2 regions of the Micromonospora sp. CA-259024 genome follow, and region 1 is predicted to be linked to the other one. Evidence: riboswitches for the same ligand, from Rfam matches in the RefSeq annotation. Region 1 holds a riboswitch; the other holds the start of a gene.
The links. Region 1 has a riboswitch for thiamine pyrophosphate ahead of thiE (thiamine phosphate synthase). Riboswitches for the same ligand answer to the same signal wherever they lie in the genome.

Region 2: linked by a shared signal. The riboswitch ahead of ACQEUX_RS20385 (ECF transporter S component) and the one ahead of thiE (thiamine phosphate synthase) in region 1 are both predicted to bind thiamine pyrophosphate.

Annotation. Positions count from the first base shown of each region.
Region 1 is NZ_JBNJND010000002.1:951,055-965,509, reverse strand. Features, by position in the region: gene truA (tRNA pseudouridine(38-40) synthase TruA) at 1-30, shown strand, start outside; gene ACQEUX_RS23770 (hypothetical protein) at 50-1,114, opposite strand; gene ACQEUX_RS23765 (class I SAM-dependent methyltransferase) at 1,218-1,823, shown strand; gene ACQEUX_RS23760 (ABC-F family ATP-binding cassette domain-containing protein) at 1,864-3,543, shown strand; gene ACQEUX_RS23755 (aldo/keto reductase) at 3,580-4,542, shown strand; gene ACQEUX_RS23750 (hypothetical protein) at 4,773-5,294, opposite strand; gene ACQEUX_RS23745 (ThuA domain-containing protein) at 5,366-11,173, opposite strand; TPP riboswitch at 11,486-11,595, shown strand; gene thiE (thiamine phosphate synthase) at 11,590-12,216, shown strand; gene thiO (glycine oxidase ThiO) at 12,210-13,391, shown strand; gene thiS (sulfur carrier protein ThiS) at 13,382-13,582, shown strand; gene ACQEUX_RS23725 (thiazole synthase) at 13,579-14,358, shown strand; gene ACQEUX_RS23720 (thiamine phosphate synthase) at 14,355-14,455, shown strand, end outside.
Region 2 is NZ_JBNJND010000002.1:233,290-247,744, reverse strand. Features, by position in the region: gene ACQEUX_RS20405 (hypothetical protein) at 36-548, opposite strand; gene ACQEUX_RS20400 (PHP domain-containing protein) at 545-2,236, opposite strand; gene ACQEUX_RS20395 (energy-coupling factor transporter transmembrane component T family protein) at 2,501-3,301, opposite strand; gene ACQEUX_RS20390 (ABC transporter ATP-binding protein) at 3,298-4,734, opposite strand; gene ACQEUX_RS20385 (ECF transporter S component) at 4,853-5,446, opposite strand; TPP riboswitch at 5,522-5,626, opposite strand; gene ACQEUX_RS20380 (alpha/beta fold hydrolase) at 5,735-6,565, shown strand; gene ACQEUX_RS20375 (sugar isomerase domain-containing protein) at 6,593-7,342, shown strand; gene ACQEUX_RS20370 (DUF6328 family protein) at 7,465-7,968, shown strand; gene ACQEUX_RS20365 (acyl-CoA dehydrogenase family protein) at 8,091-10,097, shown strand; gene ACQEUX_RS20360 (hypothetical protein) at 10,158-10,325, opposite strand; gene ACQEUX_RS20355 (hypothetical protein) at 10,335-10,943, opposite strand; gene ACQEUX_RS20350 (helix-turn-helix domain-containing protein) at 11,035-11,337, opposite strand; gene map (type I methionyl aminopeptidase) at 11,403-12,185, shown strand; gene ACQEUX_RS20340 (Fur family transcriptional regulator) at 12,249-12,647, opposite strand; gene ACQEUX_RS20335 (ArsR/SmtB family transcription factor) at 12,644-12,943, opposite strand; gene ACQEUX_RS20330 (metal ABC transporter permease) at 12,987-13,853, opposite strand; gene ACQEUX_RS20325 (metal ABC transporter ATP-binding protein) at 13,857-14,455, opposite strand, start outside.

The DNA.
Region 1 (14,455 bases):
CGCCGGTTGCGGGTCCCGATCGAGGGCTGACCGCCGACGGTGTGCGGGGTCAGTCGCCCGGCAGATCTTCGTCGCCGGTGCTGCCGCCCTGGCTCCCGCTGTTGTCCGTCGGCGCCGCCGTCGGTTGCGCGGCTGTGCCACCGTCGGCCCGCTGTTGCAGCACGCCCCGGCTGAGGTGCAGCTCGATCATGTCGAACAGGATCTCCCGAACCTTGGTGTCACCCGCCTTGACCGCCGCCCCGTCCTTGCGGACCACCAGCGCGTACGCCAGGTAGTGACCGCGGACCTGCCAGCCGACCCGGGCCGGCGCGCTGGCCAGCACGTCGGTGCCGTCTCCGTCGCCGCCGGTGAGGCCACGGAAGCGGCCCTGCCGCTCGTCGAGCAGCTGCCGGATCCGATCGCGGGCTCGCTCCGCGCTCACCTTGTCGGTGAGGTTGAACAGGCCGGTGGTGACCAGGTGGTCACCGTCGGGTGTGCGGAGCGTGGCCCGGACGACCTGGTTGCAGCCGAGCCGGACCAGCAGGTCGGCGACCTCGCCGGTGGCGGCGACGGCGCAACTGCCGCTGGAGTGTGTCTTGAGCACCTGGTAGCTCGGCTGGCCGTCGGTGAGCTTCAACGTCTTGCCGGGGAAGAGTTCCTTGGCGGTGAGTGGGGCCTGGTCGGTGTCCCGGGAGTCGAGGGCCAGGCGTTCCGCTGCGGCGGACGTCGGGGCGGCGTTCGGCTGGTACGTCGGGGTGGCCTGTGGCTGCGGGGTGCGGTCGATGAGCAGCGCCGCGGCACCCAGGCCGCAGAGGGCGAGCAGCACCAGGACGGCCGCGCCGCCGATCAGCACCTGCCACAGCCGCCCGCCACCGCGCCGGACAGGTGGCTCCGCCGGCTGCGCCGACGTGTACACCTGGCTGCGGGGCGCGGCGGGCGGAAGTTCGGTACGGGCCGGCGGTGGCTGCGACGACGGCAGCGAGAGCTGATTCGCCCGGGCCAGCGACGGCGTGGGGAAGCGTGACGGAGAGGGCCCGGCCGGCGGCGGCGGACCGGCGCCGAGCACCGACAGGTCGGACCCGGGCTCCGGGTACTCCTCGAAAGCGTCCTCATCGGACTCGTACCGATACACCATGTCGCCCAGAGTAGGAGTCATTGTCCCTTTAGGGGGTAATATCGGGTAAATGTGTGCGTGGGCCGTGTCGTGGCCGGCCCGGGCCGGTGCGAGAATTGCCGGCGTGACCGGCGACCACTACTTCACCGCTCAGCCCGCCAGCGACGCCCCGGCGCGCGAGGTCGAGTTCTCCGTCGCCGACCGCGACTACCGGCTCGTCTCGGCCGGCGGGGTCTTCTCCGCCAGCCGACTCGACCCCGGAACCGGGGTGCTCCTGCGTAAGGCCGAGCTGCCCGCCGCCGACACCAGTGGCGACCTGCTCGACCTCGGTTGTGGGTTCGGGCCGATCAGCTGCGTACTGGCCGATGTCGCGCCGGCCAGCACCGTCTGGGCCGTCGACGTCAACGCTCGCGCCCGCGAGCTGACCGTCGCCAACGCGGTCCGGATCGGTGCCGGTGACCGGGTCCGGGTCAGTGCGCCGGATGACGTGCCGGCAGACATCCGGTTCGCCCAGCTCTGGTCCAACCCACCCATCCGGATCGGCAAGGAGGAGCTGCACGAGCTGCTGCTGCGCTGGCTGCCGCGGCTCGCACCGGACGGCGTCGGCTGGCTGGTCGTCGCCCGGCACCTCGGCGGCGACTCGTTGCAGCGCTGGCTCACCGAGCAGAACTGGCAGGTGGAGCGGTACGCCAGCCAGAAGGGCTTCCGGGTGCTGCGGGTCACCCGGTAATTGGATGTACCCCTGACCCTCGCTGGGGCAGGATCCCGGCGTGGGATACGTGGACGTGGCAGCGGTCGGGCACATCCTGCCCGACGGTCGGGAACTCTTCGCCGACGTGTCGTTCCGGGTCGGGGAGGGCGCCAAGGTCGCCCTGGTCGGGCCGAACGGCGCGGGTAAGACGACGCTGCTGCGGATGGTCGCCGGCGACCTGCCGGTGCGTACCGGCACCGTCGCGCGGGCCGGTGGGCTGGGCGTCATGCGCCAGTTCATCGGCATGATCGGCGACGAGTCGACGCTCGCCGACCTGGCGCTGTCGCTGGCGCCGCCGTCGCTGCGCGAGGCCGGCCGCCGGCTCGGCGAGACCGAGGCGGCCATGCGGGCGGCCGAGGCCCACGGCAAGTTCAGCAACGCCGCGAGCAAGGCCCAGCTGGCGTACGCCGACGCGCTGGGCGCCTGGGGCGAGGCCGGCGGGTACGACGCCGAGGTGCTCTTCGACACCGTCGCCACCATCGTGCTCGACCTGCCCTGGGACGCCGTGCGGGACCGGCCGGTGCGTACCCTCTCCGGCGGCCAGCAGAAGCGCTTCGCGTTGGAGTTGCTGTTGCGCGGCCCGGACGAGGTGCTGCTGCTCGACGAGCCGGACAACTTCCTCGACGTGCCCGGCAAGCGCTGGCTGGAGGCGCGCCTGCGCGAGTCGACCAAGTCGGTGCTCTACGTCTCGCACGACCGCGAGTTGCTGGCCCAGAGCGCCGACCGGGTGGTCGCCGTCGAGGGTGGCAGCGCGTGGGTGCACCCGGGCGGCTTCGCGAGCTGGCACTCCGCACGGGTGGCCCGGCACGCACGCCTGGACGAACTGCGCCGGCGCTGGGACGAGGAGCACCAGAAGCTGCGCGAGTTGATGCTGATGTACAAGCAGAAGGCCGCGTACAACGACGGGCTGGCCTCGCGCTACCAGGCCGCGCAGACCCGGCTGCGCAAGTTCGAGGAGGCCGGGCCGCCGCCCGTACCGCCGAAGGACCAGGACATCCGGATGCGGCTGAGCGGCGGGCGGACCGGCAAGCGCGCGGTCGTCTGCGAGCAGCTGGAGCTGGACGGCCTGACCTTCCCCTTCGACCTGGAGATCTGGTACGGCGACCGGGTTGCGGTGCTCGGTGCCAACGGCACCGGCAAGTCGCACTTCCTGCGGCTGCTGGCCCGGGGCGGCAGCGACCCCGACCCGGCGAACGGGCCGGTCGACGGGGCGGGCGCGCTCGCTCCGGTGGCGCACGACGGCACGGCCCGGCTCGGTGCCCGGGTCCGCCCCGGGCACTTCTCCCAGACCCACGACCGGCCGGAGCTGATGTCGAAGACGTTGGTGGAGATTCTCTGGCGTGGTGATGAGCACCGCACGGGGATGGACCGGCACGCGGCGATGGGGGTGCTGAGCCGGTACGAGCTGGCCGACCAGGGTGACCAGCGCTTCGGCACGCTCTCCGGCGGGCAGCAGGCTCGTTTCCTGGTGCTGCTGCTGGAGCTGTCCGGGGCGACCCTGCTGCTGCTCGACGAGCCCACCGACAACCTCGACCTGGCCAGCGCGGAGGCCCTCGAAGCGGGCCTGAACGCGTTCGAGGGGACGGTGATCGCGGTCACCCACGACCGCTGGTTCACCCGCTCCTTCGACCGGTTCGTGCTGTTCCGTGGCGACAGCGAGGTGGTGGAGACCCCGGAACCCGTCTGGGACGTCGGCTGACCGGTCCCCGGCGACGGTGCACCCGGCCGGCATAGGGTGGATCTCGTGACTGAAATGACCTATCGCCGGCTGGGCGACTCCGGGCTCGTGGTTTCCGTGGTCGGCATCGGCTGCAACAACTTCGGCCGAAAGCTCGACCTCGACGGCACGCGGGCGGTGGTGGACGCCGCCCTGGACGCCGGGATCACCCTCTTCGACACCGCCGACATCTACGGCGAGCCGCAGGGCGGCTCCGAGGAGCTGCTCGGGCAGGCGCTCAAGGGACGCCGGGACGACGTGGTGGTGGCCACCAAGTTCGGCATGGACATGAACGGCCTCAACGGGCCGGACTTCGGCGCACGCGGCGCGCGGCGTTACATCGCCCGCGCGGTCGAGGCGTCGCTGCGCCGGCTCGGCACCGACCACATCGACCTGTACCAGATGCACGAGCCCGACCCGGGCACCCCGATCGACGAGACCCTCGCCGCGCTGGACGACCTGGTCCGCGACGGCAAGGTGCGCTACCTGGGCAACTCCAACTTCGCGGGCTGGCAGATCGCCGACGCGGACTGGGTCGCCTCGTCCAACGGTCGGGCCCGCTTCATCAGCGCGCAGAACCACTACAGCCTGCTGGAGCGCTCGGTGGAAACCGAGGTCATCCCGGCCTGCGAGCGGTTCGGCCTCGGCATGCTGCCGTTCTTCCCGCTCGCCAACGGCCTGCTCACCGGCAAGTACAAGCGTGAGGCTCAGCCGCCGGCCGGCAGCCGGCTCTCCGGCGGTGGGCGGTACGCCGAGCGGCTCGCCGCAGCCGACTGGGACACCATCGAGGCGATCGAGGCGTACGCGGGTGAGCGGGGTCTGACCATGCTCCAGGTGGCGATCGGCGGGCTGGCCGCCCAGCCGGCGGTGACCTCGGTGATCGCCGGTGCCACCACGCCCGAGCAGGTACGCGCCAACGCCGCGGCCGGCACCTGGGAGCCCAGCGACGAGGACCTGGCGGCGCTGCGCGCCATCCTCTGAGCCGCGGTGGCGCGCGTAGCCGCGTCGTGCTCGGGGGCGCGTGCCGCGTCGTGCTCGGGGGCGCGCCGCGCATGATCCACTCGCGTTCCTTGACGTCGGGGTGACCTGTCGGGCGGGACACCCCGACTTCAGGGATGTCGAGTCGATCACGAGCCGATCAGACGACACCGGGCCGGGCCGCTCGTCGCGGCCCGGCCCGGTCGTTGGAGTGGCGCCGGAGCGCCGGTCGGTCAGCTCGTGCGGCGGCGGCCGAACAGCATGGCCACTCCCATCGCCGCGGCGGCGAGCACGAGGCCGGCCGCCGCGAACGGCCACCAGCCGCCCGCCCCGCCTTCGTCCGCGGGCCTGGTCACCGCGACCGGCGCGGGCACCGGCGGCGACTGTGCCGCCTTCGCCTGCACCGTGGCGGTGGCCTTACCCTGCAGTGGAGCGGGGGAGTTGACCGTCACCTTCCAGGTGCCGGTGGAGAGCACCGGGCCGCTGCTGTAGAAGCCCTGCCCCTCGGGCTGTGGTTCCAGCTGCACCGGCCCGACCCGTTGCCCGTCCGGGCCGGTGGCGGTGAGGACCAACCGCACCACCTGCTCCAGCCGGCGGCCATCGGCGTAGGTGGCCTGGATGGTGACGCCCTGAGCCCCGTCGCCGGCCATCGTGAGCTTGAGTTTGTCGGCCTGAGCGGCCGCCGGGGCCGCAGCGAGCAGGGTCAGGGCCAGCCCGACGAACACGGCCGCCAACACCTTGCGGATACCCGTCACGGACATCTCCTCCCTACCGATGAGGGAGGCCCCTCCCCGACGCTGTGGCGTCGGGGAGGGGCCTCGTTGGATCAGAGCTGGCGACCGGGTGCGAGCCGGGTGGCGTCGCCACCGAGCCGCCCGGTGCCCTTGACCGGCTCGCCGTCGTTCGCCGTCACCCCGGCCTTGCTGGCCGTGCCGCCCAGCCGGACGATCATGGCGTCGGCGTCCCGGACGAGGACATCCCGGATCTCCGCCTCGGCCACCAGGGTGGCGTCGGCGGCGAGCGTGCGGAACGCGGTCAACTGCTTGATCGCCTTGTCGTCGTTGCCGGCAGCCTCGGCCTGACGGGCCGCATCGAGCTTCGCCTTCAACTGCTTGTGCGCATTGGCCGAGAGCCTCCCCGTCGCCTTGAACCGGTCCAGCAGGTTCTGCATGTCCCGGAACGAGGTGGTGACGAAGAACCGGACCGTCGAGGTCGTCTTGTTGCCCGCCTTGTCGGTCGCGGTCACGGTCAGCTCGTGCAGGCCGAGCGGAAGCTCGTACATGGCCTGCAGAGTGCCGCTGGCGTACGCCTGGCCGTCCAACTGGCCGACCACGGTCGCGATGCCCGAGGTCGGGTCGACAGCCTGCCAGGACACCCGAACGTCCTGACTGTCGCCGTAGAGCTGGCCGTCGGCGATCCCGGAGACCAGCAGCGTCGGCTTGGTGCCGTCGATGCGCAGCACCGCCGACTTGAGCGTCTCGGCGTTGCCCGCCTTGTCGGTCGAGCGGAACAGCAGCTCATGCTGCCCGTCACCGGTCACCTCGACCGGCGTCGAGTACGGCGTCCACGCGCCACCGTCCAGCGACCACTCCACCGTCTTGACGCCGGAACCGGCGTCGGTCGAGGTCAGCACGACCGGGATGGTCCCGTTGTGCCAGCCGGCGTCGTTCGCGGGAGCGAACGTCGCCGAGGTCACCGGCGCGGTGGTGTCGATCTTGACCGAGACGGTCTTCGTCGACTCCACGTTGCCCGCCTGGTCCGTCGAGCGGAACCGCAGCTCGTGCTCGCCGTCCCCGGTGACCGCCACCGGTGCGGTGTAGTCCGTCCAGGTGGTGGCCCCGTCCAGCTGGTACGCCGTCCCGGCGAGACCGCTACCGCCGGCCTCGTCGGCACCGGTGAGCGTGATCGTCACCGGCCCGGTGTGCCACCCGTCGGTCGGGGTGCCGGAAACCGCCGCCGTGGTGACCGGCGCGGTCTCGTCGGCTACCTCCGTGCTGAGCCGGAAGTAGTCGAACGAGGCGGTCTTCGACGCCGTCTGGTTGGCGCCGAGGGTGAACAGCCCGACCTTCGGGGTCGCCCCGACCGCGCTGTTGGTCAGCGCCGTCAACGCGGTCCAGGTCGTCCCGTCGGCCGAGTACGACGCGGTGAACGTGTCGCCGCTGCGGGCCAGCCGCAGATGCCACACGGCACCGGTCAGGTTGGCCGCCTCGGGCTGCGGGTTCTGGACCGCCCCACCGATCTCGCTGCGGAACTCGATCCGCCGCGTCACCGTCTGGCCGGCCTGGTTGTCCGCGATGAAGTCGAACTTGAGGTAGTTGTCGTCGTCCGCCTGCACGAGCAGACCGGCCTGCTGGTACTGCTCGTTCAGCAGGCTGCCGTCGACCTTCGTCTCCAGGGTCCAGTCGCCGGACGGCGCGGTCTGGAGGATGAAGTTCTTCGGCCCGGTGTTGTCGGTGCCGTAGATGTCACCGTTGGGCACGTCGATCCGCAACGCGCCACCGGTGACCCGGTAACCGGTCGGGTCCTCCCGCAGGATCGCGTCCCACCGGCACTTGTCCAGCGTGCTGCCGGTGAACTCGTCCGACGGGTCGACCGGCCCAGCCGGGGCGTCCGGCGTGACCTGGAACGAGTCGAAGGCGGCGTCGACCACCGGTGCCTCGGTGCCGCCGTTGAGCGCGAAGACCCCGATCCGCGGGTTGGTGATGCCGGCGAGCGCGGCCGAGCGGCCGGCCGGGGTGAAGGTCTGCCCGTCGGACGAGACTGCCGCGGTCAGGTTCGTCCCGTCGCTGGTGATCCGCAGGTACACGGTGTCACCCGCCGGTGCGGCGACGCTGTCGGCGGCCTCGTTGCGAGGCGTGCCGGCCGTCTCTCGGATGAACTCCACCCGCCGGCTGCCGTTGTACAGCAGGTCCAGCTTGGCGTAGTTGTCGTCGTCGCCGTACACCAGCAGGCCAGCCTGCTGGTAGTTGGCCGTCACCGGAAGGGTGACCTTGGTGGTCATCTCCCAGGGGCCGGTCGGAGCCGCCTGGAGCACCAGGTTGGTGGCGTCGTTACGAGCGCCGTAGAGGTCGCCCACGCCGGTGGGCAGCCGTAGCGCGCCGCCGCTGACCGAGTAGAGCTGGTTCTCCCGGACCACGCTGGTCCACCGGCTCTTGTCGAGGCTGGTGCCGTTGAAGTCGTCCGAACGCGCCCCGAAGCAGGACGTGTCCGGCGCGTCGACCCGCACCGGCACGGTGGCGTACGACTTGGCGCCCTTGCTGTCGGTCACCGTGAGGGTGGCCGTGAAGGTGCCCGGGCTGGTGTACGTGTGGCTGGCGTCCAGGGTGGTCGCCGTGCCTCCGTCACCGAAGTCCCAGGCGTACGTCAGCGGGGTGTCGCCCTCGGCGTCGGTGGCCGTGCCGTCGAAGGCGACGGTGACCGGTGCGGTGCCGGTGGCCGGGGTGGCCGTGGCGCTGACCGTCGGCGGCCCGTTCTCGGTGACACCGCGGCCGACGAAGTCCATCCAGTTGACGTTGAACAGCGAGCCCGTCCCGCCGTTCGGGTCGCGGGCCAGGAAGAACAGCGAGCCGCTCGCGGCGCCGGTGACCGGTGCGCTCACGTCCGTGTACGTCTGCCACGCGCCGGTCGACGGTACGACGGCCGTGGCGACCACCGGTCCGTCAACCGCACCCGCCCGGACCTCGATCCGACCGCCAGCGGCGGCGGAGGCGGCCCGGAACCGGATCTCGGTGATGTTGGTCAGGTCCGCCGGGGCGAGCGACCACCAGTCGCCGTCCTCGATGAACCCGATGTTCTGGCCGCCGCCGGCGGTGTCGGCGCCGGTCTCCCGCTGCACGCCGGCGTCTCCGCCGCCGGTGCTCACCGGAGCGCGCCCGGTGGCGGTGAAGAACTCCGCCTGCTTGCGCTTGGGCTGGAGCACCTCGATCGCGCGGCCGGTGAGCGGGCCAGCCCCACCGGTCCCGCCACCGTCGGTGTAGGTGGCCTCGAAGACCGCGAAGACGTTCGCCTCGGCGCCGTGCCCGGAGGCGAGCGACGTCTGCACGGTGCCGGTGCAGCCGGTGTGCTGCTCCAGCGGGTGGGCGTGCTCGTCGTGGCCGAGCAGCACCTGGAGGTTCACCTTGGCGCAGTCGATCTGCCCGTCCTCCGGGTCGGTCACCTTGATCGAGTAGCGGACCTGGTCGCCCCACTCGAAGAACCCACCGTCCGGCGGGAACTCGATGGTCACCGTCGGGGACGTGTTGCCCACCGTGACCGGCACGTTGGCCACCGCGGTACGACCCTTGGGGTTGGTGACGGTGAGCTGGGCGGTGTAGTTGCCCGCCGTGGCGTACGTGTGGGTCGGGTTCGCCTCGGTGGAGGTCTGCCCGTCGCCGAAGGCCCAGGCGTAGGTGAGCGTGCCACCGTCCGGGTCCCGGGAGCCGGCGCTGGAGAACTCGACAGTCAACGGCGCGGCGCCTGACGTCGGGGTCGCGGACGCCGCCGCGATCGGTGCCCGGTCACCGGCGGTGTAGTCGATCCGGTAGACGCCGGAGTTGTCGTTGTTACCGCCGAAGCCGCTGCCCCACTCGATCAGGTACAGCGCGCCGTCCGGGCCGAACTCGAAGTCCATCGGCCGGACCATGCTCATGCCGGTGAGCAACTGGTTGATGTCCACCAACGACTTGCCGTCGGGGGTCACCTGCATGGTGTACATCTTGTTCTGGTTCCACTCGCCGAGCAGAGCCTTGCCGTCGTAGTACGCCGGCCACTTGCGGTTGGAGTTCAGGTCGGCGTCGTACCGGTAGACCGGGCCGCCCATCGGGGCGCCGCCGCCACCGATCTCCGGGTACCGCGCGTCACCGGCGTACCCGTAGTCGACGGTCGCCGGGACCACCGGCGGGAGGTTGGTCAGGCCGGTGTTGTTGGGCGAGTTGTTCACCGGTGCGGCGCAGTCGAACTTCGCGCCGCTCGGCCCGGACGGGAACGTGTAGTCGTTGTACGCCTCGTTCGTGCCCGTGCAGTACGGCCAGCCGTAGTTGCCGGGGGTGACGACGTTCCACTCGACCAGACCGCGGGGGCCCCGGGTGGGGTTGTCCGCGTTGGCGTCCGGCCCGTAGTCCGCGACGTACAGCGTGTTGGTCTTCGGGTCGGTGCCGATCCGGAACGGGTTGCGGAAGCCCATCGCGTAGATCTCGGGACGGGTCTTCTCGGTGCCCGGTGCGAAGAGGTTGCCCGCCGGAACGGTGTACGTCCCGTCGTCCTCCGGGTGGATCCGGATCACCTTGCCGCGCAGGTCGTTGGTGTTGCCGGAGCTGCGCTGCGCGTCGTAGTCCTGGCGGCCCGGCCGCTCGTCGATCGGGGTGTACGAGTTCGACTCGAACGGGTTGGTGTTGTCACCGGTGGCCAGGTAGAGGTTGCCGTCGCCGTCGAAGGTCATGCTGCCGCCGGCGTGGCAGCAGGTGTTGCGCTGGGTGTCGACCCGCAGCACCTGCTTCTCGCTGGCCAGGCTGATGGTGTCGCCGGTCACCGTGAATCGGGACAGCAGGTTGCGGGTGACCCCGTCGTTCGGGGCGTAGTACAGGTACACCCAGTTGTTGGTGGCGAAGTCCGGGTCGAGCCGGATGCCGATGAGGCCGTCCTCGTTACCGGTGAAGACGTCCAGGTCGACGGCGGTGACGGTGTTGCCGGTGTCCGGCTTCACGATCTGCACGCGACCGTCGCGCTCGATGTAGAAGACCCGCCCGTCCGGGGCGATGTCCAACTCCATCGGGTTGCTGGTGTTGCTGTCCAGCGCGACCTTCTCGAAGTTCGACGTCTTCGAGGCACCGCAGTCGGCGTTCTCGACACCGGCCGCGGTGCGGATGCCGCCGAGCAGGTGGGAGAGGAACTCGGGCTCGGCGTACGACTCCCGGGTGTGTCCGCCTCCGGTGTACCAGGATCGGCCACCGTCGAAGTCCTGACACCAGGCGATCGGGTGGTCCGCACCCATCGCGCCGGCACCGGCGGTGTAGCTCTTCTCGTCCAGGCTGGCCAGCACGTGCACGTCCGGCCGGGGGTTGGTCTGGTAGTTGTACCACTCGTCGAACCGGGACCAGCGGTCCGGCAACCCGGCCGTGGACGGGTGGGCGTGGTCCTCCACCTTGACCGTGGCCTGCTGGTTCTGCGGGTGGTTGGCGAAGTACGCGCCGACCAGATCGCCGTACCAGGCCCAGCTGTACTCGGTGTCCGACGCGGCGTGGATGCCGACGTAACCGCCGCCGGCCTTCACGTAGCGCTCGAACGCCGCCTGCTGGTCGGCGTTGAGCACGTCACCGGTGGTGGAGAGCCAGATCACCGCCTTGTACTTGGCCAGGTTGGCGTCGTTGAATGCGGCGCCGTCCTCCGAGTTGTCCACGGTGAATCCGTTGGCGACGCCGAGCTGTTGGATGGCGGCGATGCCGGTGGGGATGGAGTCGTGGCGGAAGCCGGCGGTCTTGGAGAAGACCAGGACGGAGAAGGGATCGTCGGCGGCCTGTGGCGCCACCTGGGTGACCGGGGAAACCTGCGCGGCGGCCGGAGCCGCCTGCGCGGGCGTGCCGAACAGGGTCGTCGAGGCGAGGGCTAGGGAGATCAGGGTCGCTGTGATGGGTACGCGGGCACGACGAGAACGGGACACGCCGCCTCCAATGTCGCAGTGGACAGAGATCGCGGGGGCCGGCTCGCCGAAGACCGTCCCAGATGGAGCCGGTGGTGACACCGTGCCAAGGCGCCCTCACCGGCATTTTGTCGAATCGCTGAACAAATTAATTCGGTTGGCTCAATGTCCGGCAAGATGCCGGCGGGTAACGGTTCTGCAACGGGAGGCGACATTCCGAACAGGACCACATGAAGTGCCCTCCGGATTTCGCCCGTCCGGCCCGGTCCGGCCCGCCGGCCGGCACCGACCCCCCGCCTTGGCAGGCCGGCGGATCTGTCGTACGGTGACACGGAAGTAACCCACGGGAGCCCGGTGTACCGGGCTGAGAGGGGGGCTGACAGCCCCCGACCGTCGAACCTGATCCGGGTAATGCCGGCGCAGGGAGGAGCGTTGCCGTGCCGTCCCTGGGGCGACTGCATCTGATCACCGACACCCGACCCGGGCGGGACCCGCTCACCGTGGTCCGGGCCGCCCTCACGGCGGCCCGCGCCGACCTGGTGGTGCAGGTCCGGGTCGAGGACTCCGCCACCGACCGTGAGGCGTACGACCTGGCCCGGCGGGTGCTGGCGCTCTGCGCGCCGTACGGAGCGACCTGCCTGGTCAACGACCGGTTGCACGTGGCGCTGGCGGTGGGCGCCGCCGGCGGGCACGTCGGAGCCGACGACCTGCCCGTCGCCGCCGCCCGCCGGGTGCTCGGCCCCACCGGCGTGCTGGGAGCCACCGCCCGTGCGGCGGAAACGGCCACCGAGGCCGTCGCGGCGGGAGCCAGCTACCTGGGCGTCGGGCCGTGCCACGCCACCAGCACCAAGTCCGGGCTGCCGGACCCGATCGGCCCGGTGGGGGTACGCGCGGTCACCGACGCCGTCGACGTGCCGGTCATCGCGATCGGTGGGGTGACCGCCGCCCGCGTGCCGGCGCTGCGAGCCGCCGGGGCGTACGGGGTGGCGGTCGTCGGTGCGGTCTCCGCCGCCGCCGACCCGGCCCGGGCCACCGCCGAGCTGCTCGGAGCCCTGACGTGCTGACCGGCCGGTCCCCGTCGACGCCATCCGACGACCGGGCCCGGCCGGACGTGGCGGTGGTGGGGGCGGGGCCGATCGGGTTGGCCATCGCCTGGCGCTGCGCCTCGCGAGGCCTGCGGGTGGTGGTGCACGACCCGGCGTCCGGCTCGGGGGCTTCTGTGGTGGCCGCCGGCATGCTGGCCCCGGTCGCCGAGGCGTACTTCGGTGAGCGGCAGCTGACCGAACTGCTGCTGGCGTCCGCAGCCCGCTGGCCGGAGTTCGCCGCCGAGCTGACCGAGGTGACCGGCGCCGGGATCGGCTACCAGACCGAGGGCACCCTGATGGTCGGGCTCACCGGCGACGACCTGGCCGAGGCGCGCCGGCTCTGGGCGTACCAGCAGGGGTTGGGTCTGCCCGTGACCCCTCTGCGCCCCAGCGAGCTGCGCGACCGCGAGCCGGCGCTCGCCCCGCGGGTGCGCGGCGGCGCGGTCGCCCCCACCGACCACCAGGTCGACCCCCGATCGCTGGTGCCGGCGCTGCGCACGGCCGCGCAGCGGGCCGGCGCGGTGCTCGTACCGCACGCGGTCCGGCATCTGTCCGAGGTGGACGCCCGGATCACCGTGGTCGCCGCCGGTTGCGGGGCCGCCGCACTCACCAGCCTGCCCGTGCGGCCGGTGAAGGGCCAGATCCTCCGGCTACGCGCGCCCGACGGCCTCGCACCGGGCTTCCGGCACGTGATCCGGGGGTACGCCGACGGCGAGCCCGTCTACCTGGTGCCCCGCGCCGGCGGCGAGGTCGTGCTCGGCGCGACGGTCGAGGAGCGATCGGACACCACGGTCACCGCCGGTGCCGTGCAGCGCCTGCTCCGCGCCGGAGTCGACCTGCTGCCCGAGTTGGCCGAGTACGAGCTGGTCGAGGCGGTTGCCGGACTGCGCCCGGGCACCCCGGACAACGCGCCCATCCTCGGGCCGCTGCCCGGCCGGCCGGACGTCCTGGCCGCGACCGGGCATCACCGGCACGGCATCGTGCTCACCCCGATCACCGCCGACCTGATCGCCGACCTGGTGCTCACCGGCATACCCGACCCGCTGCTCGCACCCTTCGGGCCCGACCGCTTCGGTGCCGCTGGTACGGCCGGGTCTGGTTGGGCCGGGGCGAGCGGACCTGAACCGACGATGAAGGGGGACCGGTGGAGTTGACGGTGAACGGGGCCGGACGCAGCGCCCCGGGTGGTGCGTCGGTGGCGGACCTGGTCCGCGACATCGTGCCTGAACAGCGTGGGGTGGCGGTCGCGGTCAACGGCGAGGTGGTGCCCCGCGCCGCCTGGCCCGCCACGGAGCTGCGCGACGGTGACCGGGTCGAGGTGCTCACCGCGGCGCAGGGCGGGTGAGCGGCGTGCCGTTCGAGCTGGGTGGGGCGACGTTCACCTCGCGGTTGATCCTCGGCACCGGCGGTGCCGCGAACCTGCACGTGCTGGAGCAGGCGATCCGGGCGTCCGGCACCGAGCTGGTCACCCTGGCGCTGCGCCGGGTGGGCACGGCACCGGGCTCCGCCGGAGGGCTGCTGGAGCTGCTGGACCGGTGCGGGGTACGGCTGCTGCCGAACACGGCCGGCTGCCACACCGCGACCGAGGCGGTGAAGGTGGCCCGGCTGGCCCGGGACGCGTTCGACACCGACTGGATCAAGCTGGAGGTGATCGGCGATGAGCGGACGCTGCTGCCCGACGGGGTGGAGCTGCTGCGTGCCGCCGAGGAACTGGTCGCCGATGGTTTCACCGTGCTGCCGTACACCAGTGACGATCCGGTGCTCGCCCGCCGGCTCGCCGACGTGGGTTGTGCCGCGGTGATGCCGGCCGGCTCCCCGATCGGTTCGGGGCTCGGCATCGGCAACCCGCACCACATCCGGCTCATCCGTCAGGGCGTCGACGTGCCGGTGATCCTCGACGCCGGCATCGGCACGGCCTCCGACGCGGCCCTGGCGATGGAGTTGGGCTGCGACGCGGTGCTGCTGGCAAGTGCGGTGACCCGGGCCGCGGACCCGGTGGCGATGGCGACGGCGATGCGCTACGCGGTCGAGGCGGGCCGGATGGCCGCCGGAGCCGGCCGGATCGCCCGCCGGTTCCACGCGCTCGCGTCCACATCCGACGACGGAAGACCCGACCTGTGACCGGCGAGCGTGCCCCGGCCGGGTCGGGGCCGTCGGGTGTGGTGGTTCTGACGGATCGTCGGGTGGCGCGGGACGGGCTCGACCGGATCGTGGCGGG
Region 2 (14,455 bases), 720 kb from region 1:
GGTCCGCCGCGGACGCGGCGGACCACACACCGGCCTCAGTGGTCGGCGCAGCAGGGGGTCGGGTCGGGCACCTCGAACGGGGCGAGACCGCCCGAGTGGTGCGGCATGGCCACCAGCACCAGCTGACCGTTGCGCCACTCCGGGCGGACGAAGTCGCGGGTGTCCAGCGGCATCTCCGGTTCGGCCGTCGTCCCACCGAGCACCACGACCCGCTCGATCGCACTCGAGTTGAGCACCTCGCCGACGGTGAGCGTGCCGACCATCCGGTCCACACCGGGGTACCGCACGGCCCTGCCGGACCGACGGGCGGTGTGCTCGGCTGCCGCCCGTTCCGCCGCGGCCCGCAGCTCGGGCGGGGTGGCGGGTAGCCCGCCCAACCAGCCCGTCGCCGTCGGCACGGCCACGCTGAGCGCCACATGGGGATACGGCGCGGTGACCAGGTGCGTGCAGGCCACCAGGTCCGGCAGGTCGAGCGACCCGAGCTGATCGGTCAGCCAGTGCTCCGCCTCCCGCAGCGTCCGATGCCCCAGGCTGAGGCCCAGGATCACAGCGGCAGCACCCAGATCGGGTTGGCGTAGAACCAGAGGTCCTCCCACGGGTCCGCGGCGCCGGTGACGTCCAGGGCCGGGCCGAACGGGTCGACCGCCGCGCCCATCAGGCCCGGCTGGCTGCGCTTGCCGTCCGTGCCTCGGATCCGCAGGTAGAACGGCTCGTCCACCCGGCCGAAGGAGTAGGTGAAGGAGACCTTGCCGGTGCCCTTGTTGACCTCGAAGGACTTCACCACCTTCGTGTTGGGGGCGGTGAACGTGTCCTTGTCGGCGACGGCGCCGGTCACCTTGCCGGCGATAACGTCGACCCGGCTGAGCACCGGCACGAACTGCGACCAGTTCGGGGTGTCCGCCAGGTCGATGTCGATCGTCACCTCGACGCGCGTACCGCGCTTGACCCGCAGCACCCCACCGAGCGGCGTACCGGATTCCCGGCGCCGGTCACCGGCGACCCGCGCCCGGACGTCGAGAGCCTTGATCAGGCCGGCGTGGTCCACCCAGACCCGGCCGGCCCGCAGGCCGTCCATCACGGCGCGGTAGCTGAACGAACTCGCCCCGACGTGCGTACGGCTGTACTGGCCGGGCCAGTAGTCGCCGGCGGTGTTGAGCAGCGGGCCGTACACCGGGTCGTTGTGCTTGCCGTTGAGGTCGAAGTTGCCGTCCGGCCCCCGCTGGGAGGTGTCCAGGTAGTTGACGTGCGAGTCGGAGTTGGCGCTGATCCACCAGGCCCGGCCCTCGGCGAGCAGGCTGTCCCAGAGCCCGCCGACGGTGGAGGTCATCCAGTCGAAGCCGCCCCAGGTGCGGTAGCTCTCCAGCGGGTAGCCGGGGAACGACGAGGGCGACGGGTTGTTGTCGTAGTAGCCTCGGGCCCGGCCGCCACCGGGCAGCCCGGCGGCCTGGTGGCCGGGAGCACCCTCCATGCCGATCGCCACACTCGGGTCGGCGTCCCGCCAGGCGCGGATCTCGTGGGGAGAGTCGATTCCTCGCCGGGCCGGGTGGTTCGCCAGGAACAGCGCACCCTCGACACGGCGCTTGCGAACCGCCTCGCCGAGGAACTTGATGCCGGCGATGGCGAGCGCCTCGTTGGCCGGGCTGTTGTCGCCGGCGTTCTTGACGGTGCCGTCGAAGGCGTTCTCGAACTCCTTGAGGACGGCGACCTCGTTGCGTCCCGGGTGGACGAAGACGGTGGCGTGCTCGGCGGCCGGGATGTTCCACTCCAGGCCCTGGTAGATCAGCAGGTCCTTGAGCTGGTCGCGCGCGGCGACGATGTCCGGGTTCACCTTGTCCACGCCGATCTTGGCGTGGGCGACGCTGCCGTGGTCGGTGACGACCATCCAGTCCAGGCCGTACGCCTGGGCGTGGCGGGCCTGGTCGACGACCCGGTACTGGGCGTCCGAGCTGTACTGGGTGTGGATGTGGTGGTCGCCGGCCAGCCACTGGAACTCCCCGGTGCGGCCGTGGTCACCGCCGGGTCCGTGGTCGTGGCCCCCCGCGAGCGCCGGGCTCCCGGCAGCCAGCACGGTGGTGGCGGCGCCTGCGCCGAGCAGGCCGGCGTTGCGCAGGAAACCGCGCCGGCTGAGGTCGGTGGGCGCCAGTTCCGCGTCCGGGATGGAGCCGTCGAGCGCCGGAGGCAGGTCACCGTCGGCGGCGAAATCGTGATCGTGCGAGTGACCGTGGCCGTGGCCCATGTGCTGCTCCAGTCTGGTCAGGAGGATTTCCCGCGGACAATCTCGTCCGGCCAGGGGAACAGCGCATGTCAGGTATACGGCCGAGATGCGAACATGCGACTCCGACCATGCTTCGAGGGGTTCGGCGTGTGCCGCGCTCGAACTCATGGCGGACGTGAAGCAGGTGTGTCGTCCGATCGACCAGTGCGCGCCGTGGATCCGAGCACCGCCTCGGGCCCGCTGACGAGGCGGTGAGCGTGGGCCAGCGACCCGATGCGCGGCGGGTCAGCCGATCAGCGGGCGGAAGGTGCCGAGCAGCACGCTCACCGTCAGGGCGGTGCCGGCCAGCGCGGCGGCGACGACGATGAGCAGCGCGTCGGCACGGGTGAAGGACTGACGGCGGGCCACGGTCCGAGGCGTCTCGGCGTCGAAGCCGCGCGCGTCCATCGCGACGGCCAGCCGGGTACCCCGGCGGATCGCCCCAACCAGCAACGCGAACGCGGTGGAGGCGAACAGCCGCAGCTTCGCCACCGGGTTGCGTCCCGCGTCGACGCCCCGCGCCCGTCGCGCCATGCTGATCATCTGCCATTCCTGACCGAGCAGCGGGACCAGCCGGAACGCGGCCAGCGCCCCGATGGCGAACCGGGCTGGCGCCTTCACGTTCTGGATCAACGCGTCGGCCAGGTCGGTGGGGTCGGTGGTCGCGAAGACGATCACACCGGGCAGGGCCACCGCGAACACCCGCAGCACCAGGCCGAGCGCGGTGAGCAGCACCCCGGTGCTCACCAACACCGGCCCCGCGTCCAGCAGGACCCGACCGGACCGGTCGGCGGCGAAGAGCACCAGGGTGACCAGGATGCCGGCGGCACTGAGCAGCAGTGGCCAGGCCCGTCGGGCCAGCACCCGGTAGCGGATGCCGAACAGCGGCAGCACGGCGAGTTCGAGCGCGATGGCGATCGCCGGGGCCACCGGGTCCAGGGTTGCCAGCAGGGTGAACGAGAACACCAGCGCGGCGGCGACCTTCGCCACCGGGTTGCGGCGGGCCAACGGCGCGTCGGGCGCGGCGACCGGCTCAATGCTGATCATCGGCTGCCGTCCGAGGCCCGCCGCAGGGTGACGGTGCGGTCGGCGAGCGCGGCGACGAAGTCCGCGTCGTGGGTGACCGCGACCACGCCGTGCCCGGCGTCGCGCAGGTCGGCGAAGAGGTCGACCAGCTCCCGCCAGGTCCGCCGGTCCTGACCGAAGGTGGGTTCGTCGCAGATCAGCAGGCGGGGCGCGGTGGCCAGGGCGGTCGCCACGCTCAGCCGCCGCGCCTCACCACCCGAGAGGGTGTACGGGTTGGCGGCGGCGAGCCGGCCCAGTCGCAGCCGCTCCAGCAGCCCGGCCACGGTCTCCCTGACGGCCGCCTCTGGCTGACCGGTCCGGCGCGGGCCGAGCGCCAGCTCGTCGAAGACGGTGCTGGTGACGAACTGGTGCTCCGGATCCTGAAAGACCGACCCGATCCGCCGGGCCAGCGCGGGCGCTCGCCAGCAGTGCGGGGGAGTGCGGTGATCCGGGCCGGCCAGCTCGGCGGACGCGGTGACCCGTCCGGTGCCCGGCCGGAGCAGCCCGCCGAGCAGCAACGCCAGGGTGGACTTGCCGGCGCCGTTGGGCCCACGTACGGCGAGCGCCTCCCCGGCGCGTACCGCCAGGTCGGTGCAGCCCAGCCGGGGCGGCAGGCCGAGCCGATCGGCGGTGAGCAGCAGCTCCCCGGGAGCGGCGGTGGCCGGTCGGGGCGCGATCGGGTGACCGGGCACCCACACGCCCTCGGCGGCGAGGGTGGTGCCGTGCGCGGCGAAGACCGCCTCGGGCGTGCCGTCCGCGCGGACCCCGCCGCCGGGTTCCAGGACGACCACCCGGTCGACCAGCGGCAGTGCCTCGGCGACCCGGTGCTCGACCAGGATCAGCGTGGTGTCCGCGTCCAGTGCGTCGGCCACCGCCCGCCGGACCAGGTCAGCCCCGGCCGGGTCCAGATTGGCGGTCGGCTCGTCGAGCAGCAGCAGGCCAGGGCGCAGGGCCAGCGCTCCGGCCAGGGCGAGGCGTTGCTGTTCGCCGCCGGAGAGCGCGGCGGTGTTGCGGTCCCGGGAGTAGGGGAAGCCGACCCGGCTCAGCGCCTCGTCGACCCGGGGCCAGATCTCGCCGGCCGGCACTCCCCGGTTCTCCAGCCCGAACGCGACGTCGTCGCCGCAGCGGGCCATCACCAGCTGGGTCTCCGGGTCCTGGAAGACGATGCCGACCCGTTCCCGCCCCTTGCGTGGGTCGAGCCCGTCGATCTCGACGGTGCCCTCCTGTTCGCCGGAGTCCTCCGGCAGCAGCCCGGCCAGCGCGCTGAGCAGGGTGCTCTTGCCGGCCCCCGAGGGCCCGAGCAGCAGAACCCGCTCCCCGGCCTCGACCCGCAGGTCAACCCCACGCACAGCCCAGGCCCGCCGCCCGGCGTGCCGCCACCCGAACCCCCGCAGCAGTACCCCGCCGCCCACCAGACCCCTCCCTCCCGCCCCTGCCCCGCCCCTGCCCCCATTACGTCCGTTGATCAAGAGGTTTGCGTCAGAAAATCGCTCTCCGTCGACGCAAACCTCTTGATCAACCCAGCCGGGTGGGTCAGATCAGGGCGCGGTCTCGGGCTACCGGGAAGCGGTCCAGGACGCCCGTGTTGGCCAGCGCCTGGGTGAGCAGCCAGCCGCCGACACCGGCGATCACGGTGGCGCTGACGATGGTGATCAGCGCGTACGGGATGCGGTAGTCGGTCAGGGCGTAGTCGGCGTTCCAGACGAAGAAGTCGAACAGTGCCGCGCTGAGACCGGTCAGCGCGCCGGCCAGCGCAGCGGTCGGCAGACGGAACGACCGGTACCGGAAGGCGGCGAACGCCAGCTCGGCGCCGATGCCCTGCACGATGCCCTGCGGGATCACCGTGCCGGCCCACTGGCTGCCCAGTAGCGCGGAGAGGACCGCGGCCACCGTCTCGCAGTAGAGCGCGGCACCGGGCTTACGGATGACCAGGCCGCCGATCACGGCTGGCATCAGCCAGACGCCGTAGAGCAGCGTCTGCGCCGGCGGGAAGAAGGCGAACGCGCCCTCGGTGGCACTCCAGACCAGGCCCCAGGCCCAGAAGATGACGCCGAAGGCGACCGCGATCACCGAGGCGACCACGATGTCGATGGTCCGCCAGCGGTTGGTGTCGGTGGTGGATGTCATGTGTTGCTCCCAGTTCTGACTGCGAACCAGGAGAAGACGCACGCCGCGCGTCCGGTGGCACCGGACGGCGGCGCGGCTGGAGGTCGACCGAACTCCCTGCGCTGGCATTACCCAGATCAGGTTCGAGGGTCTGCGGGCGTGCCCGCACTCTCAGCGCTGTGCGCTCCCCTGTCGGATGTGAAGTTGTCTCGCTGACGCTAACACCGACCGCGGCCGCTGGCCCAGCAGGGCATGCGCCTGACCTGCGGTGGGCGGCCCGCCCGCCGTCGGCTCGGTACGCTTCCGATCATGCGGGTCGACGCGCGAGGCTTCACGTTCGAGGTAACCACCGGCGGTCCGCCCGACGGTGTGCCTGTCCTGCTGCTGCACGGTTTTCCGCAGCACAGCGGCGAGTGGGACGACGTGGTGCCGGCGCTGCACGCGGGCGGGCTGCGCACGTACGCCCTGGACCAGCGCGGTTACTCGCCGGGTGCCCGGCCGACGGCGGTGGCCGACTACCGGATTCCCGAACTGGTCGGCGATGTGGTGGCGGTGCTCGACGCCCTCGGGCTGGACGCCGTCCACCTGGTCGGCCACGACTGGGGCGCGGTCGTGGCCTGGGCGGTCGCCGCCCGGCACCCCGATCGGGTCCGCACGCTGACCGCGGTGTCCGTGCCCCATCCGGCGGCCATGGCGCACGCCCTGGCCACCGACGGCCAGCAGAAGGCCCGCTCGTCGTACATTGCGCTGTTCCGCAAGCCGGGCAAGGCGGAGAAGGTGTTGCTGGCCTGGCACGCGATCGCGCTGCGCAAGCTGCTCGGCGGCGTGGGCGACGCATCCCGGGTGGAGCGTTACGCCGACCCGATGCGCGAGCCGGGGGCGCTCACGGCAGCGCTGAACTGGTACCGGGCGATGACCAGCGCCGACCTGGCCGGCGTCGGCCCGGTCGCGGTGCCCACCACGTACGTCTGGAGTGACCGCGACGTCGCCATCGGCCGGGCCGCCGCCGAGGCGTGCGCGGCGAACGTCACCGGGGATTACCGCTTCGTGTGGCTACCCGGGGTGAGTCACTGGATCCCGGACGAGGCGCCGGGCCTGCTCGCTGAGGCGATTCTGGCCCGAGCCGGCGGAACGGCCTGAACCATGCGTGCAGATCGAGGGAGGACCATGACGCTGAGTGCCGAGGACTACCTGACCGTGGTGACCGAGACGATCGGCCGGGTCGCCGCCAGTCAGCGGGAGGCGGTGGGACGGGCGGCCGACCTGATCGCCGACGCGGTGCGCGCCGACGGCGTGGTGCACGCGTTCGGCACCGGGCACTCGGAGGCCCTCGCGATGGAGATCGCCGGCCGGGCGGGCGGCCTGGTGCCGACCAACCGGATCGCGCTCCGCGACCTGGTGCTGCTCGGGGGTGACCCGGCTGAGCGGCTCGGCCCGATGCTGGAACGGGACCCGGCGGTCGCGCACCGCCTCTACGAGTTGGCCCCGGTGCGACCCACCGACGTCTTCGTGCTCGCCTCGAACTCGGGCGTCAACGGTGCGATGGTGGAGTTCGCCACGCTGGTCAAGGAGCGCGGCCACGGCCTGGTGGCGATCACCTCGACACAACACTCCGGCCGGATGACCTCCCGCCACCCGTCCGGGCGCAAGCTGTCCGACCTCGCCGACGTGGTGCTCGACAACGGCGCGCCGTACGGCGACGCGACGCTGCCGATTCCGGGCGGCGGCGCGGTCGGCGCGGTCTCCTCGATCACCGCGGCGCTGCTGGCCCAGCAGGTCACCGTGGAGGTGGTGGCACGGTTGCTGGCGGCGGGGGAGCGGCCGCCGGTCTACCTGTCGGCGAACATCCCGGACGGTGACGCGCACAACGCGGCACTGGAGGCCAGATACGCGGGTCGGATCCGACGCGGCTCCTGAGGTCGCCTCGGTCGGGTGCCCGGGAGATGTCGTGAACTTGTTTCGCGCCCGGCCGGGTGGGGCATTGGCGTTGCTGCCGGCGGCCGGGACCGCCGGCAGTAGCGTCTCACCGGAGGTAGCGCGTGTCCAAGGAGACCGAGAAGCAGCGTTGGCAGCGCAACTTCGCCGACCTGTTGCAGGAGTTGCGGGTCGCGCAGACCGGCGTGCAGATCCTCTTCGCCTTCCTGCTCACCCTGCCGTTCAGCAGCGGGTTCACCCGGACCAGCCAGTTCCAACGGGATGTCTACATCGTCGCGCTGCTCGCCGCGGCCGCCGCCACCGCATTGATCATCTCGCCGGTGGCGTTCCACCGGGCGCTGTTCCGGCAGGGGCGCAAGCCGGAACTGGTGCGGTTCGCCCACCGGATGGCCACGGGTGGCCTCGCCTTCATGCTGATCGCGATGGTCAGCGCGGTGCTGCTGATCACCGACTTCGTGCTGGACCGGCCGATCGCTTTCGTGCTCAGTGCGCTGACCGGCCTGTGGTTCCTCATGTTCTGGGTGATCCTGCCGTTCGCCCGGCGTAACTGGGGTGAGGACGACGTCGACGACGACGATGACGACCCGGACATGCTCAGCGGCCGCTGAGCGCACCCGGCCAGCGGAAAAGCGATCTTCTCGGAGCGCTACCCCTGGGTAACAACCGGGGGTAGCGTGGCGGGTAGTCGCGCACGTCGACGCAGCCACACCGAGGTTCGAGGGGGCTAGCCGTGACCACGACGCAGAACGGCCGACCGGCACCGGACGGCCCCGACTCCGCAGCCGCACCCAGCACCGCCGGTGCCGTGGCCCCGTTGCCGGCGGAGGCCGGGCAGGTCTCCGAGAAGGAGGCCCGGCAGGTCGCCGAGGCCGCGCGGGAGTCCACCTGGGACCGGCCCAGCTTCGGCAAGGAGCTGTTCCTCGGTCGGTTCCGGCTCGACCTGATCGACCCGTGGCCCCGCTCCGATCCGGACGACGTGGCCCGCGCCGAGGAGTTCCTTGGTCGGTTCCGCGCCTTCCTCACCTCGGAGGTGGACGGCGCGGCGATCGAACGGGACGCGTCCATTCCGGACTCAGTGTTCCACGGCCTGGCCGACCTCGGCGCGTTCGGCATGAAGATCGACCGGAAGTACGGCGGGCTCGGGCTGAGCAACCTGCACTACTGTCGGGCGCTGATGCTGGCCGGCTCGGTCAGCCCGGCCATCGGCGCGCTGCTCTCGGCGCACCAGTCGATCGGGGTGCCGCAGCCGCTCAAGATGTTCGGCACCGCCGAGCAGAAGCAGCGCTTCCTGCCCCGGCTCGCGGCCGGCGAGGTGTCCGCGTTCCTGCTCACCGAGCCGGACGTCGGCTCCGACCCGGCCCGGCTGGCCACCCTCGCCGAGCCGACCGAGGACGGCACCGGTTACCGGCTCAACGGGGTGAAGCTCTGGGCCACCAACGGCATCGTGGCCACCCTGCTGGTGGTGATGGCCCGGGTGCCGGCCACCGAGGGGCGTCGGGGCGGCATCACCGCGTTCGTGGTGGACGGCGACAGCGCGGGCATCACCGTGGAGCGCCGTAACGAGTTCATCGGCCTGCGCGGCCTGGAAAACAGCCTCACCCGGTTCCATGACGTGTTCGTGCCCGCCGAGAACGTCATCGGCGGCGAGGGCAAGGGTTTGAAGATCGCCCTGACCACGCTGAACACCGGCCGGCTCTCGCTGCCGGCGATGTGCGTGGGTGCCGGCAAGTGGGCGTTGAACGTGGCCCGGGGGTGGGCCGCCGACCGGGTCCAGTGGGGTCGCCCGGTGGGCGAGCATGAGGCGGTCGCGCAGAAGCTCTCCTTCATCGCCGCCACCACGTACGGCATGGAAACCATGCTCGACCTCTGCTGCCTGCTCGCCGACGACGACCGCAACGACATCCGGATCGAGGCGGCGCTGGTCAAGCTGTATGCCAGCGAGATGGCCTGGAAGATCGCCGACGAGCTGATCCAGATCCGGGGCGGGCGTGGCTACGAGACGGCCGACTCGCTCGCCGCTCGCGGCGAACGCCCGGCCGCCGTCGAGCAGATGCTGCGTGACCTGCGGATCAACCGGATCTTCGAGGGCTCCACCGAGATCATGCATCTGCTGATCGCCCGGGAGGCGGTCGACGCCCACCTGTCGGTGGCCGGCGACATCATCGACCCCGAGGCGGGGCTCGGTCGCAAGGCCCGGGCCGGCGCCCGAGCCGGGGCCTTCTACGCGAGGTGGCTGCCCACCCTCGCCGTGGGCCGGGGGCAGAGCCCTTCGGCGTACGCCGAGTTCGGGCCGCTCGCCGCGCACCTGCGCCAGGTCGAGCGGTCATCGCGCAAGCTGGCCCGGTCGACGTTCTACGCGATGTCCCGCTGGCAGGGAAAGATGGAGCGCAAGCAGGCGTTCCTCGGCCGTGTGGTGGACATCGGCGCCGAGTTGTTCGCGATGTCCGCGGTCTGCGTCCGGGCATCCGCCGAACGGGACAGCCGACCGGAGAACGTCGAGCTGGCCGACCTGTTCTGCCGGCAGGCGCGGGTGCGGGTGGACGCCCTGTTCAGCGCACTCTGGGACAACACCGACTCGGTCGACACCGCCGCCGCGAAGCGGATCCTCGCGGGCCGCTACGCGGACCTGGAGGAGGGTGTGGTCACCCCGCCCGACGACCTGCCGTGGGTGGCCCGCTGGTCGCCCGGTCCGTCCACCGCCGAGGACGTCCGCCGTCGCATCCCCCCGAAGCCGTGACCCCCGTCGCCCGTCGCCACCCCGCGCCGGGCGACGCGGATGGGGCGTCGATGGCGCCGGTCAGCGGGAGACCGCCCAGGCCAGCACCGCGGCCAGGAGCAGGCCGTTGAGCACCGCCAGGACCAGGTACGCCGCAGGCGGGATCTTCCTGCCCCGTCGTACGAAGGAGACCAGGACGGCGGCGTAGCCGAGCAGCAGGACGGCGATGACGACGAGGAAGTAGAACACCCGACGACCTTAGCGGCCTCGGCCGCGCAGACCGAGTTGGCGTAACTCCAGCGCGGCCAGCGCGTCGACGGTGGCGTCGTCGCCGCGCCGCCACGCCTCGGCGACGTCCGGCGCGATCCGGGTCAGTCGGTCCAGTGGCTGGGTGGCCAGCGCCCGCAGGGCGAGCAGGTCCCGGCCGGCCGGTCCGGCGGCCAGCCTCGCGGCGGACCCGGCGCGACGCATCCAGCGGACCCGCAGCGGCAGCCAGCCGAAGATCACCAGGCCGAGCGGGAAGATCAGCACCGCGATGGTGAGGGCGAGGGCGAGCTGGTCGACCAGGTGCTGCTGGTCGCGGCCGGCGTCGGCGAGCGACCGGGCGGCGTCGGCGGCCCGCTGGAACGGCGCGGTCAGTTCGTCGCCGACCAGCGGCACCCGGCCGACCTTGCTGCCGGCGTCGCCCAGGTTGTCGGCGAGCCCGCTGCCGGCACCCTCCAACTTCTGGCCGGGTACGGCGAGCTTCTGCACGAGGTCGTGCAGCCAGAGCGCGCCACGGATCGCCACGTACACCCAGGCGACGACGAACAGGTCGGTGAGCAACTGGCGGGCGGCGGTCGGAAACCGATCGGCGTAGATCTTCACGCCGGACAGCGTGCCACGAACGACCTCGACCCGACACCCGTCGGATCGAGGGGCGGGACGACCCCCGACCACAGGGCTGCGAGGGCGAGACCTACGACGCCAACCGCTCTCCCGCGTTGCGACCCGATCCTGCGAACTCGGCCCGGCCGTCCGACTGGTTGATGGCTGACCACACCGCGTCGAGGGAAAGGCCGAGGACGTCGGCGATCGCGGCGATGGTCGAGAAGGCAGGGGTGGCTACGCGACCGGACTCGATCTTTCGGAGGGTCTCCGGCGAGACACCTGCGTCCAGCGCGGTGACGAGCATCGAACGGTCTCCCCGGGCTCGGCGCAGGAGGGCGCCGAGGCGCTGTCCGCGCTCGACCTCCGCGGGAGTGAGCGGCAACCTGACCATGCTGTGATTCTAGTACCGGGATAATATGGCCGGGATACTTATTGGTCGCGCGAGGAAGGCGCTGCATGATCGAGATCCTGAATCCCACAGACCTCCTGCGAGCGCGAGACGCCGGTGCCCTGGTCGCCAACATCCTGCAGACACTCAGGAACCGCAGCACGGTCGGCACGAACCTCCTGGACATCAACCTGTGGGCCCGCAACATGATCACCGAGGCCGGGGCGCTGTCCTGCTACGTCGACTATGAGCCGTCCTTCGGGCGCGGGCCGTTCGGCCACTACATCTGCACGTCGGTCAACGACGCCGTGCTCCACGGACTGCCGTACGACTACACGCTTGCCGACGGCGACCTGCTGACGCTCGACCTCGCCGTCTCCCAGGGTGGGGTTGTCGCGGACTCCGCCATCAGCTTCATCGTGGGTGACTCGAAGCCCCCGGAGGACGTCGCGATGATCAACGCGACCGAGCGCGCCCTGAGCGCCGGCATCGCCGCGGCCGGACCGGGGGCGCACATCGGCGACATCTCCCATGCCATCGGCTCGGTCCTCAGCGAGGCGGGATATCCGATCAACACCGAGTTCGGCGGTCATGGCGTCGGATCGACGATGCACCAGGACCCGCACGTCGCGAACAAGGGTCGGCCCGGTCGCGGATACCGACTGCGCCCCGGGCTGCTGCTGGCACTGGAGCCATGGGTCATGGCGGACACCGCCGAGCTGGTCACCGATGCCGATGGGTGGACGCTCCGAAGCGCGACAGGCTGCCGGACAGCGCACAGCGAGCACACGATCGCCATCACCGACGACGGAGCCGAAATTCTCACTCTGCCCGCGCAGGCGCAAGCGTGAGCCAGCCGCGTTTCCCACTCCCGGCCCGCGCCGGTGCTCGCCGGACACAGGCCCGGCAGGTGCTCAGCGGACGCAGGCCGGGCAGGTGCCGAAGATCTCCAGGGTGTGGCTGACGTCGGCGTAGCCGTGCTGCGCGGCGACCCGGTCGGCCCAGCTCTCCACCGCCGGGCCGGCCACCTCCACGGTGCGCCCGCAGGCCCGGCAGACCAGGTGGTGGTGGTGCCCCACGCTGCACCGGCGGTAGAGGTGCTCGCCGCCCGGCGGGCGCATCACGTCGATCTCGCCCGCGTCGGCCAGCCCCTGCAGGGTGCGGTAGACGGTGGTCAGGCCGACCCGCTCGCCGCGCTGCCGCAGCATCGCGTGCAGGTCCTGGGCGCTGTGGAAGCCCTCCATCTCGGCCAGCAGCGCGCTCACCGCCGAGCGCTGCCGGGTGTTGCGCACCGCGGCGCTGCTCTCGCTCATGATCCCTCCCCGGCGTGGCTGACCGCGTCCGCCACGATGTGCGCGACGTGCTCGTCGACCAGGCTGTACGCGATCTCCCGACCTCGGCGTGAACCCCGCACCACACCCGCGCCGCGCAGCACGCGCAGGTGCTGCGAGACCAGCGGTTGCGCGGCGCCGAGCTTCTCCACCAGCTCGTGCACACACCGCTCGCCGCTGGCCAGCTCGCTGACGATGGCCAGCCGGATGGGCGCGGACAGTGCGCGGAGCAACTCGCTGGCTCCGTCGAACCCGTCGTAGCCCGTGGCGCTGGTCATCCTGCAACGATAACCAATACCGCCGACATCCCGCTGATCAGGATCAACTCAGCACGACCTCGTGCGGTTCCGGTGTTGGCGTGGCGGCCGGTGTCGCCCGGCGGCGCAGTGCCCGCCAGACGCCGCCCGCCACGGCCACCACCAGGAAGGAGGCGATCGCCACCAGCACCACCGAGGCGCCCGGCGCGGTGTCCGCCGTCGCCGCCACCCAGACACCGGAGCCGGCGGCGAAGAGCCCGAGCGCCATCGCGGCGGCCATCGTGCTGCGGAAGCCTCGGGTGACCTGCTGGGCGGTGGCGACCGGCACCACCATCAGAGCGCTGATCAGCAGCACCCCGACGGCCCGCATCGCGATGGTCACGGTGACCGCGGTGGCGACCGCGATCAGCAGGTTCAGTGTGCGCACCGGCAGGCCGGAGACCCGGGCGTACTCCTCGTCGTGACTGACCGCGAAGAGCGCCGGGCGCAGCGCGATCATGGTGATCAGGATCGCCGCACCGAGCACCGCGATGGTGGTCAGGTCTCCGGGCGAGATGGTGGTCAGCGACCCGAACAGGTACGCGTTGAGGTTCGCGCTGGTCGCGTCGGAGAGGCCGACCAGCAGTACGCCGCCCGCGATGCCGCCGTAGAAGAGCAGAGCAAGGGCCAGGTCACCGGACGTGCGGCCGCGTGCGCGGACCACCTCGATGGCGATCGCGCCGATGGTGGCGGCGATCACCGCCACCAGCACCGGCGAGCGGTTGAGCAGCAGGCCGGCGCCGACGCCGGTCAACGCCACGTGCCCGACGCCGTCGCCGATCAACGCCAGCCGGCGCTGCACCAGGTAGATGCCGAGTGCCGGCGCGGCCAGGCCGATCACCAGCGCACCGATCAGGGCGCGCTGCATGTAGGGGTACTGGAAGAGTTCCATGGGTCAGTTGCTCCACAGCCCGGCGGGCTCGTCGTAACAGTGCGGGTGCACATGGTCGTGGTCGGGCTCCGCGTGATGTCCGGCCGGGTCCGGCACCGCGCCGTCGTGACAGATCCGACCCTCGTGGACGACGACAGCCCGGCTGATCACCGGTCGCAGCGGGCCCAACTCGTGGGCCACCAGCAGCACCGTCCCGCCGTCGGCGACGAAGTCGCGCAGCGCGCCCGCGAACGCCTCCTGGCTGGCGGCGTCCACCCCGGCGGTCGGCTCGTCGAGGACCAGCAGCTCCGGTTGGCCGGCCAGTGCACGGGCGATCAGGGTGCGCTGCTGCTGGCCGCCGGAGAGCGTGGACACCGGGTCGGCGGCCCGGTCGGCGAGCCCGACCGCGCGCAGCGCGGCGTCGACGGCGGCTCGGTCGGCCCGACCCGGCGGGCGGAGCACCCCTCGGCGGGCCAGCCTGCCGGAGGCCACCACCTCGCCGACGGTGGCCGGTACGCCGCCGCCGGCGCCCAGGCGCTGTGGGACGTACCCGATGCGGGCCCACTGCCGGAAGCGGCGCAACGGCCGGTCGAAGAGGGCGACCGAGCCGGCGCTGATCGGCA